2 regions of the Arthrobacter sp. Y3225116 genome follow, and region 1 is predicted to be linked to the other one. Evidence: riboswitches for the same ligand, from Rfam matches in the RefSeq annotation. Region 1 holds a riboswitch; the other holds the start of a gene.
What was found. Region 1 has a riboswitch for S-adenosylmethionine ahead of AC5RV2_RS09305 (methionine ABC transporter ATP-binding protein). Riboswitches for the same ligand answer to the same signal wherever they lie in the genome.

Region 1 (6,818 bases):
TGCACACGAACGCGCCGTCCAGGTCGGTGGCGACCACTCTCCGCCACGTCTCATAGTCCAGCTCCAGGAACGGCTCCGAGGCGCCCGTGCCGGAGTTGTTGACGAACACGTCCAGCCCGCCGAGCTGCTCCGTGAGCGAATCGACCACGTCGCCGCAGCCGGGCAGGTCCGTGGTGTCCAATTGGGCGACGGCGGCGCTGCGGCCGAGCGCGCGGACCTCCTGCGCCGTCTCCTCGGCCCCGGCTTCGTCCGAGTGCCAGGTGATGCCGACGTCCAGCCCGGCCCGGGCCAAGGCGACGGCGGTGGCCCGGCCGATGCCGGAGTCGGAACCGGTGACGATGGCGGTGCGGGGCGTGAACTGTTCCATGCGCCCTATTGTGGCGAAGAACCGGCCGCTTGCCAGCCCCTCCGGCCGCCGGGGCCGCTAGGCGACGGTCATTTCGCCCATCAAGTCCCAGTCGTCGCCCTCGACCTGGCGGCTGATGATCCGCGGCGTTTCCTGCAGGTACTGCGGCTGCTCCTGCATGGCCTTCTTAAAGTGGTCGCTCTTCACGTGTGCTTCGGCCGCGTCGTCCCGGAAGGCCTCCACCAGCACGTACTCATTGGGGTCCTCCACGCTGCGCGACCAGTCGAACCACAGGTTGCCCGGCTCGGCACGAGTCGCCTCGGTGAACCCGCGCACGAGTTCGGGGAAGTTGTCGGCGTACTCGTCCTTGACCTTGAACTTGACCACAATAAAAATCACGCGGCATCGGCCTTTCTTCTGTTGGGGTGTCTTTTCATCCTGTCATGCACAAAATCGACTACTCAACTGACGCCCTTTTCGACGCTGAGAAGGCCGCTTATTGAATAGTGGACGGGGGTAACCGCCAAACGGGGGTCACCGGCCAACGGGGTAACCGCCAACCGGGGGTTACCGCCAAGGGGAGACGAGGTCCGGATGAGGGGAGGTCAGCGGGCCGGACCGCCGGCGAGCGCCTGGGCCGCGGCAATATAGCGCCGCGTGACCAGCCGCTGGGCGGCCTCGGCCACCGGCGCGCCTGCCCGGTAGAACCAGTTGGCATGCCGGCTGAACGCGAACACTTCGAAGACCACCCGCCCGCTCCCCTCCAGCACAGCCACAAAGCCTTCCTCCCCCGACTCCGGATGCCCGGGCAGCGTGCCGTAGCCGAAGCCCGTCCGGGTCGGCGTCCGTTCCGTCCACACCACGCGGCACGGGATGGCGAGCCGCAGCGGCCCGGCTCCGAACCCGGAGACCATCTCCACGCCTTCGGCGGCCACCGGCTCCGTGGCATCCACCCGCAGCCCGGCCAGGCGATGCACTTCCCACCCCATCAGCCCCTCGGTCAGCCGGTGAAAAGCGTCTTCCCCCATGCCGACGCCGATCCGCTCGTCGACGACGCGGTATCCCGGCGGCGCGGTGCGCCCCCGGGTCAGCCCCACGCCGTCGTACGTCAGCGGAACCCCGCCCAGGTCCTTGGCCCTCACCCCTCAGTCCTGCCGCGCATCGTCGCCCCGGGCCAGGCCCATCCAGCCCAGCATCTCGCGGTCGCGGCGCGGCAGCGATGCCACCACCAGGTCGTAGGAGTCCTCGATCATGTCGCGCAGCATGTCGTCGGGCAGCCCGCCGTCGCAGCGCACGCCGTTCCAGTGCGTTTGTTCATGTGATAGGCGCCCGTGATCTCCGGATGCGCCGCGCGCAGCTGCTGCGCCAGCACGGGTTCGCACTTGAGGCTGATGCTCAGCCGCGGCGCCTGCAGGTCCGAGAGCGCGAACATCTTCGCCGCCCGCCCCGCCGCCCGGACCTTGAACACCGACGACTCGGGCCCAAACGGGAGTCCTCGAACGCCCCGGGCAGGGACAGGCAGAATGCGCGCAGGGCGGTTGCGTCCATAGGTACGAGCCTACTGCTCCCGGCCCGCGCCGGGGGAGAACCACCTGCGGCCTCCGGGCCGCGTCCCGCCGCGTCCGGCGCCGGTGCGCGGCGGCAACTTCGGTGGCAGGATGGTTTCACAGTTGTTTCACGGGGAACGACGGCGGAGCTTCCGTGCCGCCGGCGGGTTTCGGAACGGGCGACGGCTTTGGAGAGGAGACCCATGGCAGACACCGGCAGGGAAGCGAAGCGGGCGGCCGGCAGGGCGAAGGACAAGACCGAGGACGCCGCCAATTCCAAGGTGTTCGAGCGGGTGGCTCGGTTCGGCTACGTGGCCAGCGGCCTGCTGCACGTGCTGATTGGCGCGATCGCGCTCCGGCTCGCCTTCGGCGGAGGTGGCGAGGCGGACCAGTCCGGCGCAGCCTCAAGCCTGGCGCAGCGCCCGGGAGGACAATTCCTGCTCTGGGCGGGCATGCTGGGCGCCGCGGCGTTGGCCCTGTGGCAGGTCAGCGAAGCGGTGTTCGGCGGACGCGGCCGGGCTGACAAAAAGAAAAAGTGGGGCTACCGGGCGAAGTGCGTGGGCCTGGCCATCGTGTACGGGGCGATAGCGGTGACTTTCGGCAGCTTTGCCCTGGGCTCCGGCAGCAACAGCAGCGAGAGCTCGCAGGACGCCAGCGCCAAGCTGATGCAGTGGCCGGGCGGTGCCGTTGTGCTGTTCCTGATCGGCGCGGTGATCATCGGGTCCGGCGTCTACTACGTGTTCAAGGGCCTGACCAAGAAGTTCCTGGGCGACCTCAAACGGCTACCCCCGGGCAGCACCGGCACGGCCGTGACCTGGCTCGGCATTGTCGGTTTTGTCGGCAAGGGGCTGGCGTTGTTTGTGCTCGGGCTGCTCCTGGCAGTCGCCGCTGTGCAGAACGACCCGCAGGACGTGAAGGGCCTGGACGGCGCGCTGAAGGCGCTGCGTGACCAGCCGTTTGGTTCGACGGCGCTGTCCGTGGTGGCCGTCGGGCTGATCTGCTACGGGCTGTATCTGGGTGCCCGGGCGCGCTACGCCAAAATGTAGCGCGCCCGGCCGGCCCTACTCCGTGGAGACCGGCGTCAGCACGTCCTTGACCAGCGGATCCTCCGTGGTGCGCAGGTACTCCTCCAGCCGCGGATCGGAGAAGATCTCGATCAGCTTTTTACTCTCCGCGCTGTCCTCGAACTGGGTGCCGATCACCAGGCGGGAGGCGAATGTCTTCGGCGCCGCCGGGAACAGGATGCCCTTGTCGCGGCCGATCTTCCCGGCGTCGAACTGGGAGACGTAGCCGATCGCAGCATCGACTGAGTCGAGCATCCGCGGCATCGCCAGCAGGTCGGCTTCCTTCAGTTCGAAGCCGCGCGGGTTACCGGTAACGTCGCGGATTTTTGCCGTTCGCGGCTCCACCGCCGGATCCAGCTTTAGCAGTCCCTCCCGCTGCAGCAGCCACAGCGCCTGGCCCTGGTTGGCGGCGTCGTTGGGCAGCAGCAGCACCGCCCCGCGCGGCAGGTCTTCCACCGAGCCGTAGCGGGTTGAGTAGAGGCCGAAACCCCACTGGTACAGCTCCACCGTCGGCGTCAGTTCCAACCCATTGGCGTCGGCGGACTGCTGCATGTACCACTGGTGCTCGAAGATGGTGGCGTGGAACTGCCCATCGGCCACCGCGCGGTTGGCTTGAACCGGGTCCTGCAGGCCTACTGCCTCGATCTCCACGCCGTAGTCGGGGGCGATTTCCTCGGCGACGAACTTCAGGATCTTCTCCTCCCCCGCCATCGCCGGTTCAAAGTGGACTTTCAGCGGCGAGGTGACCTCGCCGCCGGAGGCCGCGACAGCCGGCCGGGACTGCTGCTGCACCAGCAGCAGTCCCAGGACCAGTGCGACGACGGCGGCAAGGGCGGCAATGCTCCACGGCAAGGCGGTGGTTTGCTTGCGCAGGGTGAAACCGTGGTCGTGGCCGGACCCGGCGGAAGGGGTGCTCATGATGTAGTGCTCCTGTTGGTCAGTTGCTAGGGGCGCAGCAGCGCGCGGGAGATTCGGTCGCCGGCAAACTGCACCAGCTGCACCGTGATGATCAGGACAACGATGGTGGCCGCCATGACATGGGTGTCGAACCGTTGGTAGCCGTAAGTGACGGCCAGGTAGCCGATGCCGCCGGCGCCGATGGTTCCGGCGATCGCCGAGTATTCGATCATCGAAATAGTGTTGAGCGTGACCGCAGACGTCAGGCCGGGCAGGGCCTCGCGCAACTGCGTCTGGCGGATGATCTGCCCGGCGGAACTGCCCGTGACCAGCCCGACGGCCATGTTCTCGCGCGGCAGATCGTTGAGTGCATTCTGCACCAGCCTGGCGAAGAACGGAATGCCGGCCAGCGTCATCGGGACCACGGCTGCCGCGATGCCGATGGTCGTTCCGGTAACCCACTTGGTCAGCGGGATGATGGCGGCCATCAGCACCAGGAACGGGAGCGAGCGGCCCATGTTGACGAGCCAGCTGAGCGTGCCGTGCAGGCGCGGCCGCGGGAACAGGCCGCGGCCGTCCGTGTTGTACAGCAGCACGCCTGTGGCGCCGCCGACCAGGATCACCATGAGCATCACGATGCCGACCATCGCCCAGGTTTCGCCGTAGGCCGGCAGCAGCAGCGCGGGCAAGTCTGCCCAGGGCGTGTCCAGACCGACGGCGGCGGTTTCTGCCGGCTTCATGCGCGCACCCCGATTTTCTCGTTCCTTGCGTCTTCCTTCACGTCCGACGGCGGCGTTGCCCCCGCGTCCGCGGCACGGTAGCGTGCCTCTGCGGTAAGGCCCAGGCTGGCCAAGTAGGCGCGGACATCGGCCTCCGGACGGCCGGCAATCCCGATGTCGGCACGGCCCAGCACCGCTTCGCCGTGGGCTTCCACCGAGCCGCCGAGCAGCGCCACGCGTACACCGAGGCCGGTGGACAGGCGGGACATCCACTCCGGGTCCACCGGCCCGTGCCGGTACGAGACGGACAGCGCGTAGTCGAAGCCGGCCGGCAGCGGGAGGGCGCGGATTGGCAGCAGTTGGCGGCCGGCGGCGGAGGCCGGATCGGCCACCAGGGCGCCGACCGGCCCGTACTCCGCCACGCGACCGCCGGCGAGCACGGCCACCTGGTCGGCGACGTGGCGCACCACGTCCATCTCGTGGGTGATCAGGATGACCGACAGCCCCAGTTCGGTGCGCACGTCGTCCAGCAGGTCCAGGATCTGCTGCGTGGACTCCGGGTCCAGGCCCGACGTCGATTCGTCGGAGAGCAGGATCCGGGGGCGCAGTGCCAGCGCCCGGGCGATGCCGACCCGCTGCTTCTGGCCGCCGGACAGCTGGCCGGGGTAGGCGCCGGCCTTCTGCAGCAGGCCCACCCGGTCCAGCAGTTCGGCCACACGGTCCTCCATCTGCGAGTGCACCACGCCCAGGTTGCGCAGCGGCAGCGCCACGTTCTCCGCCACCGTCATCCGGCGCAGCAGCGCCGAGTGTTGGAAGATCGTGCCGATGGCGCGGCGTTCGCCGCGCAAGGCCTGCCCGGACAGGGCGGAGAGGTCGCGGCCGTCCACCAGCACCTGGCCGGAGGTCGGTTTCTCCAGCAGGGAGATGCAGTGGGAGAGGGTCGTCTTGCCGGCGCCGGACGGGCCGACGACGGCGGTGATCGCCCCCTGCTCGATGGTCAAGTCGATGCCCTTGAGCACCTCGACCGTCCCGCGTCGTGTGTCGTAGCTCTTGTGCAGATTGCGGATTTCAATCATTGCGGACCGCCCGCGGCAAAACTTTTCATGCTGCTCCTGAAGGTCAGGGAGCCCCGCGGCACAGCCGATCACGGCGCGCCGGCATGGCGCGGCCGGTTCCGGCCCGCCCGGGTTCTCCATCGGTTCTGGCGGTAGCACCGTGCGGCATTTGCCGGGGTTGCTGCGGCGTCATCGAGCCAGATCTCTCGGCCGCTCTGGATGGTTCTTGCCGACGGCGGTGCCCGCCCCCTGAAGGGGCGGCGCACCGGCGTCGTTGTTAGCTGGTTCTGTTCGTGCCCAGGCTTAGTCGACCAGCGCGTTCTGCAGGCGGAAGCCGGCCGCCCGGTGGCTCTCCGGCAGCTTGTCGCCGCGGCCGAAGAGCTTGTTGCGCAGGGTCCCCGGCGCGTACTGCGTGGGGTAGGCGCCCAGCTTCTGCAGCTCCGGCACGACGAATTCCACGATGTCCTCGAAGGTGCCCGGGGTGATCGCGTAGGCCAGGTTGAACCCGTCCACGTCGGTCTCGTCGACCCACTCCACGAGCTTGGCGGCCACCTCCGCGCCGGAGCCGACGGTGATCGGGCCGAAACCGCCGACGCCGACCCATTCGGCCAGCTGGCGGATGGTCCACGGCTTGCCGCTGTCGCCGGACGCCTTTTGGAACGTCTCCACCGAGGACTGGATGGCATTGGACTTCACGTTCCCGCCGATCACGTCGTCCGGGCCGTAGGTGGAGAGGTCAATGCCCATCCAGCCGGAGATCAGCGCCAGCGCGCCGTTAATGTCCGCGTAGGACTTGTAGTCCTCGAATTTGGCCTGCGCGGCGGCGGTGTCCGGTCCGGTCACCACGGTCTGCATCGCGTAGATGCGCACGTCGTAGCGGTCGCGCCCGGCAGCTTCCACGGCGTCGCGGATCTTCTTCACGGATGCGGCGAGCATCTCCTTGGTGGGGCAGGTCACGAACACCGCCTCGGCGTTCTCGGCGGCGAACTCGGTGCCGCGCTTGGAGGCGCCGGCCTGGAAGATGACCGGGGTGCGCTGCGGGCTCGGCTCGGTAATGGCGATGCCGGGAACCTTGAAGTACTTGCCCTCGTGCCGGATCTCGTGGACCTTGGACGGGTCGGTGAAGACGCCGGTCTCCGCGTCCTTGACCACGGCGTCGTCCTCCCACGAGCCCTCGAGCAGCTTGTAGA
Region 2 (7,159 bases), on a different contig from region 1:
GGGTCTTGGCTCCGACGGCCAGGGTTTCCTCCAGCACGGTGGGCAGGTCGTCGTGCCGGCGGAACACGTCCACGAGATCCGGCACTTCGGGCAGGTCGGCCAGCGACTTGTACACCGGCTGGCCCAGAATTTCCTTGGCCACCGGGTTCACGAAGTACACCTTGTACGGCGAGCTGGACAGCAGGTAGGTGGCCACGAAGTAGCTGGCCCGGCTCGGCTTGTCCGAGGCGCCGACAATGGCGATCGACTTGGTGTTGCGCAGGATGTTCAGCCGCTCCGGGGCGGACGGTCCCACCCAGGTACGTTCTGGTGTGGCGGTCACTTGGCGGCTCCTTCTTCGGCTTCGATCAGTTCCTCCACGGACTCGACTACACGCGTTCCGGGCTCTGTCCGGGCGGCGCGCTCTGCCGGGATCGTGCAGGACTCGCCGGCGTAGCTGGGGGAGGCGAACTCGGAGGTGTCGAACGTGTCGTCCTCATGGTCCCGGCTCGGGCCGTGCTCGGCGCCAGCCTGCTGCGAGGCGGCCAGCGCCTGGTCCAGGTCCCAGAGAATGTCGTCCACGTCTTCCAGGCCCACGGAAATGCGGATCAGGTCCTCGGGCACGCCGGCAGCCACCAGCTGGTCGGCGGTGAGCTGCTGGTGGGTGGTCGATCCCGGGTGCAGCACCAAGGTCCGGGCGTCGCCGATGTTGGCCAGGTGGCTGGCCAGCTGCAGCGACTCGATGAACTTCTGGCCCGCGGTGCGGCCGCCCTTGACGCCGAAGCTGAACACGGAGCCCACGCCCTTGGGCAGGTACTTCCGGCCCCGCTCGTAATGCGGGTGCGCGGGCAGGCCGGCGTAGCTGACCCAGGAGACGCGCTCGTCGGCTTCCAGCCACTCGGCCACGGTACGGGCGTTGGCCAGGTGCTCGTCCATCCGCTGCGCCAGCGTTTCCACGCCCTGCAGCAGCTGGAACGCGGACTGCGCGGACAGTGACGGGCCGATGTCGCGCAGCTGCTCGGACCGGAGCTTGGTGAGGAAGCCGTACTCGCCGAAGTTGCCCCACCAGGACACGTTGCCGTAGCTGGGCACCGGTTCGGTCATCTGCGGGAACTTGCCGTTGCCCCAGTTGAAACGGCCGGATTCGACGACGACGCCGCCCAGGGTGGTGCCGTGGCCGCCCAGGAACTTGGTGGCGGAGTGGATCACGATGTCCGCGCCGTGCTCGATCGGGCGGATCAGGTAGGGCGTGCTCAAGGTGGCGTCCACGACCAGGGGGATCCCGGCGTCGTGCGCCACCGCGGCCAGGCCGGCGAGGTCCGCGATGTCGCCGGACGGGTTGGCCACGATCTCCGTGTAGACGGCCTTGGTGTTCTCCCCGATGGCCGCGGCGAAGTCGGCCGGGTCGTTGGAGTCGACGAAGGTGGTCTCCACCCCGAACCGGCGCAGCGTCACGTCCAGCTGGGTGATGGTGCCGCCGTAGAGCTTGGACGAGGCCACGATGTGGTCGCCCGACCCGGCCAGGGCCGCGAAGGTGATGAACTCGGCGGCCATGCCCGACGACGTGGCCACCGCGCCGATGCCGCCCTCGAGCGAGGCGATGCGCTCCTCGAACGCGGCGACCGTGGGGTTGCCGATGCGGGAGTAGATGTTGCCGTACTTCTGCAGCGCGAAGAGGTTCGCGGCGTCGTCGGTGTCCTTGAACACGAACGAGGTGCTCTGGTAGATCGGTACGGCTCTTGCACCGTGCTCGGCGTCGGGCGTGCCGCCGGCGTGCAGGGCGCGGGTGCGGAAACCGAATGTGCGTTCAGCCATCAGGCGCTTGCTCCTTCAAAACTTGGGTTCCCGGGCAATGACGGTCCTGGCGGCACCGGGCAGGCACCGTCCGGATCAAAGATTGCTTGCGCTCTCTCCATCGCTTCTGGCGGTAGCACCTTTCCGGTGGCGTCCGGATGGTTGCTGCGGTGTCAAAGAGCCAGATCTCTCAACCGCTCGGGATGGTCCCGTCCATTCTCGCAACCAACCGCCGCGGCGCCAAAAAATGTTGAGCCGCGTTGCGTCCGGGGTTGGGCGCCTTCGGACTTGGGGTGGGCGCCTTGCGGTTGCCCCTGGCTTGCGGTTGCCCGGCACGACGGCGGTGCTCGCCGCGCGTCGGGCCACGATCTTCGCCGTCCCGGCCCAGGACGGACGTTCACGGGTCCGGACAGTTCACCGTAGATTGGATCTATGGCTGAACTTTCGGCGCTGCAGCGCCTCGCGGGGAAACATGGCGTTGGCATTACCTTCCATGGCTGGGACGGGGGCGAGAAAACAGTCAGTGAGGCAACGCTGGTTTCCGTCCTCACCGCGCTGGGCGTCCCCTGTGCCACCGACGATGATGTGACGGCTTCCCTCCGAGCCGCTGAACTGGCACCGGTGCAGCGCACGCTGCCGCCCGCCGTCGTCGTCCGCCAAGGCACCGCCACCGAGGTTCCGGTCAATGCGCGGCCCGGCGTCCGTCCGCGGGTCCGGATCCTGCTGGAGGACGGCTCCCGGCGCGACGTCGAGGTGCTGGCCGGCGGGCGGGAGGAGTCGGAAGATGCTCCGCCTGTTCGTTTCACGGCGGTGGTGCCGGCCGACATCCCGCTGGGCTGGCACACGCTGGAAGTCGCGGAACGGTCCGAGGCGATGGAGTCCGGAACCGACGCGGCCGCAGACCGGACGGAGGCGCTGGAGCCCGGAACCGGCGCGGCCCCGGAACCGGCCGACAGCCAGGCACGGTGCGCCCTCGTGGTCACCCCGCGGCGCCTGACCACCGCCGACCGCCTGCCCCGGACGTGGGGGTTGATGGCACAGCTGTACTCCGTGCGCTCGCGGTCCTCCTGGGGCATCGGCGACCTCCATGACCTGGCCAGCCTCGCCGAAACGGCTGCCGCGAAGGGCGCGGGGTTCGTCCTGATCAACCCGCTGCACGCGGCCCAGCCGAAACCGCCGGTTGAGCCCTCGCCCTACCTGCCCTCCACGCGCCGGTTCGTCAACCCGCTGTACCTGCGGGTCGAGGACGTGCCCGAAGCCAGCGGCGTCCCGCTGGCCAACAACTTCCACGAGGCGAACCTGGACGCCGGCATCCTGGACCGCGACCCGGTGTTTGCGGCCAAGCTGCAGGCGCTGGAAGCGGTGTACGCGGTGCCCCGGTCCGCAGAACGGCAGCAGCGGTTCGAAGCCTTCCGCGCGCAGGAAGGCGAGGGGCTGGAGCGCTTTGCCCTGTGGTGCGCCATGGCCGAAACTGTTCCGGCCGGGGCTCCCGAGTGGTCGGATGCCGCGTTCATCGAAGCGCAGCGCAGCGAGTTGAAGGACCGCATCGAGTTCCATCAATGGCTGCAGTGGCTGTGCGACGAGCAGCTCGAGGCGGCGCAGGGCAGCGCCCTCGACGCGGGAATGAACATCGGGATCGTGCACGATCTCGCCGTCGGCGTCCATCCCACCGGCGCCGATGCCTGGACGCTGCAGGATGTGCTGACCCTCGGCATCTCCGTGGGGGCGCCGCCGGACATGTTCAACCAACAGGGCCAGGACTGGTCACAGCCCCCGTGGCATCCGCACCGCCTGGCCGAATCCGGCTACGTTGCTTACCGGGACATGCTGCGGACCGTCCTGCGGCACGCCGGCGGTATCCGGGTGGACCATATCCTCGGGCTGTTCCGGCTGTGGTGGATTCCCGTCGGCAGCCCTCCCGGCGAAGGCGCCTACGTGTACTACGATCACGAGGCCTTGATTGGCATCCTCGCCCTGGAAGCGGAGCGGGCCGGCGTCGTCGTCATTGGCGAGGACCTCGGGGTGTTCGAGCCGGGCGTGCAGGACTACCTGGCCGAGCGCGGCATCCTGGGCACCTCCATCCTGTGGTTTGAGTACGAAGACGGCAGCCCCCGCGCACCCGAGCGCTACCGCCGTTCCTGCCTGACCAGCGTGACCACGCACGACCTGCCGCCCACCGCCGGCTACCTGGCGGGCAAGCACGTGGAGTTGCGCGAATCGTTGGGACTGCTGAACCGGCCGGTGGAGGAGGAACGGGCTTTGGATCAGGCAGCCCAAGAGGCAGTGCTCTCCACGGTGCGCTCGCGGGTTCCGGCCGCCCCACAGCACGACGACGGCGCCGACCCCACCGCCGAACAACGCACTGTCGAGGCGCTGCACGCGTTCATCACGCAGACCCCGTCGGTGCTGCTGGGCGTTGCGCTCACGGACGCGGTGGGGGAGCTTCGGACCCAGAACCAGCCGGGCACCGCGGACGAATACCCGAACTGGCGGATCCCGCTGGCCGGGCCGGACGGAGAGGCGGTCCTGATCGAGGACCTGGCCGCCAGCGAGCGGTTCGACTCGCTGGTGCGCGCCCTGCGTCAGGACTAGGCAGGTACAAGCCGGGCCCGGAAGCCTTTCGCGGCCCTGCGGGAGGACTAGGCAGGTCCGAGCCGAGCCGGGAAGCACCTCGCGGCCCTGCCCGAGGACCCGGCAGGTTCAAGCCGAGCCGGGAAGGCTCTGTCGCGCGACGAAAGCCCGTTTCGCCGGCTCACCTCTTCGTCGGCTGCTACTCGTTGCCGGTCGTCCGATGTCCACAACTTCGGTTCGGCCAGTGGTGGCCGCCGAACGGTGCGGTCATCCTCGATTACATGCAGACTCCCGAAATGATCGCCGGTTGGGTGGCGAAAAGAGGAGGAACAGCTCAGGTCAAGGATCTGCGCAGGGCGGGAATCGGACCGGATGCGCTCAAGATGGCCATCTCGTCCGGCGCCTTGACGTCCCTTCGACGGGGGCTCGTAGGCACCGCCATTGCGGATGCGGACCTGCGGACCGCACTGATGGCCGGCGGGCTCATCACCTGCGTCTCGGCCGCAAGGGAGCTGGGACTCTGGACGTTAAAAGACCCGCTTCAATTGCATCTCTGGGCGGACCATGGCAAACAGCCCGAGACCGTGATCAAGCACCGTGGCAGGCTTGCGGCCGAGGGCAGATGGGGTTACGTAGGAACCCTGGATTGTGTGCTGCACGCAATCCGCTGCCGTCCGCGCTTGGAAGCGCTGGTCATAGCCGAGTCGGCGGTGCGCCTGGGACGGGTTTCGAAGACAGAGTTGATGGATCGTCTGCCGGGAACACGAAACAGCTTGCGGCGGCAGTTGGTGCAGAGCATAGGCCATGACGCCGACTCGCCATTGGAGGTCATTGCCCGGGACCTCTTTCGCGCTGCCGGACTCCACGTGGACACACAGGTGCGTATCCGGGGAGTCGGGCGGGTGGACATGCTGGTGGAAGGCCGCCTCATCATTGAGCTGGACGGATTCGACTTCCACTGGGATCGCGCGACCTTCCTCAAAGACCGGAGACGGAACAATGCGAGCATGCTCAGCGGGCTGCCCACCCTCAGATACGTTTACGAAGACTTGGTCTTCGCGCCGGAACGCGTTGTCGCCGAGGTCCTGACCATGCTGCGTCGGTCGGCCTGATGGACCTGACTTGTTCGCTCCCACGTATAGGACTAACTTCCCTTGTTTCGAAGGGGTCACATCGCCCTGACTAGGAGAAACGCCGTGAGCCTTGGCTAAGACGTGGGAGCGAACGGCCGGGTGACGCCAGGAGGCCGGCCAAAACTTGGAAAGTCTTGGCCGGCCTCGGTGGCACGGCTGGTGAGGCCAGCCAGCTGCTACCGTGCGTCGCAGATGGCCTTGATTTCCGCGATGCACGGCTCGTTCTGCAGGCTGGTCGTGTCGCCCAGCTCCGTCCCCTCGAACAATTGGGTCAGCAGGCGGCGCATGATCTTGCCGCTGCGGGTCTTGGGCACGTCGGGCACAAACACCACGTCGCGGGGCTTGGCGATCGGCCCGATCTGCGTGGCAACGTGGTCCCGCAAGGCCGCAATTGCCGCGGCCTGCTTGGCAGCCTCCGTCGTCTGCTCGGCCGTCGCCGTTCCGGCGACCCTGTCGGCCGCTGCCTGCCCGGCCCCGGCCGCCGCCTCCGCGGCCGTCAGCCGAATCGACCCTCCGATCAGCGACTTGTCGCGCGGCACCACAAAAGCCGTGGCCGCGTGTCCCGTTTTCGCGTCGTAGGTCGGGCAGACGCCGGCCTCCACCACTGCCGGGTGCGAGACCAGCGCGGACTCGATCTCGATCGTGGACAGCCGGTGCCCCGAGATGTTGATGACGTCGTCCGTCCGGCCCAGGATCCAGGTGTCGCCGTCGGCGTCGAAGCGGGCGCCGTCGCCGGCCAGGAACCAGCCCTGCGCCGCGTACTTTTCCCAGTAGGACGTGAAGTAGCGCTCCGGGTTGCCCCACACGGTCCGCGCCATCGCCGGCCCGGTGCTGGTGACCACAATGTTGCCCTGCTCGCCGGCACCCACCCGGGCGCCGCCGTCGTCCACAATGTCCGTGGCCAGCCCCGGCAAGGCACGCGTGGCGCAGCCGGGCTTGAAGGACGCATCGGTCTGGCGCGGCGAGAGCACGGTGGCCCCGGTCTCCGACTGCCACCAGGTGTCCACCATCGGCACGCCCGACGACGGGTCCCCGGCGACCAGAGAATCCCGCCCCACCTGGGTGCGCAGCCAGCGCCAGGCCTCCGGGTTCACTGCCTCGCCCACCGTGCCGCACAGGCGGATGGAGCTGAGGTCGTACTCGGCCGGAATGCCGTCGGGGAACCAGCCCATCAGCGACCGGACCAGCGTCGGCGCGGTGTAGTAGCTGGTCACGCCGTAGCGCTCGATGACCTCGAAGTGCCGGCCGGGGTGCGGGGCGTTCGGCACGCCCTCGTAGATCACCTGCGTGACGCCGTTGCTCAGCGGCCCGTAGATCTCGTAGGTGTGCGCGGTGACCCAGGCCAGGTCCGCCGTGCACCAGTGCACGTCGTCCGCGCGCGCGTCCGGGTCCGGGTTGCTGAACAGGTACGAGTGGCTGAACGAGGCCTGCGTCAGGTAGCCGCCGGTCGTGTGGACCAGGCCCTTGGGCTGGCCGGTGGTGCCCGAGGTGTACATGATGAACAGCGGCGTCTCGGCGTCGAACGCCTCCGCCTCGTGCACCCGCGGCTGGGTCTCGACGACGTCGTGCCACCACACGTCGCGGCCTTCCACCCAGTTGATGTCCGTGTGGCCGGTGCGGTTGATCACCAGCACGTGTTCGATCGCGTTCTCGCCGGCGACAGCAGCGTCCGCGTTGGCCTT

Region 2: it holds a riboswitch for S-adenosylmethionine, as region 1 does, so the genes downstream of both, AC5RV2_RS07130 (O-acetylhomoserine aminocarboxypropyltransferase/cysteine synthase family protein) here and AC5RV2_RS09305 (methionine ABC transporter ATP-binding protein) in region 1, are expected to answer to the same signal.

The regions. Positions count from the first base shown of each region.
Region 1 covers NZ_JBNHGL010000077.1:4,978-11,795, reverse strand. Annotated here, with positions in the region: partial or broken gene AC5RV2_RS09340 (SDR family oxidoreductase) at 1-367, opposite strand, end outside; gene AC5RV2_RS09335 (putative quinol monooxygenase) at 425-745, opposite strand; gene AC5RV2_RS09330 (DUF1990 domain-containing protein) at 952-1,488, opposite strand; partial or broken gene AC5RV2_RS09325 (MmcQ/YjbR family DNA-binding protein) at 1,492-1,894, opposite strand; gene AC5RV2_RS09320 (DUF1206 domain-containing protein) at 2,097-2,939, shown strand; gene AC5RV2_RS09315 (MetQ/NlpA family ABC transporter substrate-binding protein) at 2,955-3,875, opposite strand; gene AC5RV2_RS09310 (methionine ABC transporter permease) at 3,902-4,594, opposite strand; gene AC5RV2_RS09305 (methionine ABC transporter ATP-binding protein) at 4,591-5,649, opposite strand; SAM riboswitch class I at 5,763-5,854, opposite strand; gene AC5RV2_RS09300 (LLM class flavin-dependent oxidoreductase) at 5,932-6,818, opposite strand, start outside.
Region 2 covers NZ_JBNHGL010000048.1:10,940-18,098, forward strand. Annotated here, with positions in the region: gene AC5RV2_RS07125 (CoA-binding protein) at 1-322, opposite strand, end outside; gene AC5RV2_RS07130 (O-acetylhomoserine aminocarboxypropyltransferase/cysteine synthase family protein) at 319-1,794, opposite strand; SAM riboswitch class I at 1,889-1,983, opposite strand; gene malQ (4-alpha-glucanotransferase) at 2,206-4,365, shown strand; gene AC5RV2_RS07140 (endonuclease domain-containing protein) at 4,641-5,456, shown strand; partial or broken gene AC5RV2_RS07145 (acetate--CoA ligase) at 5,654-7,159, opposite strand, start outside.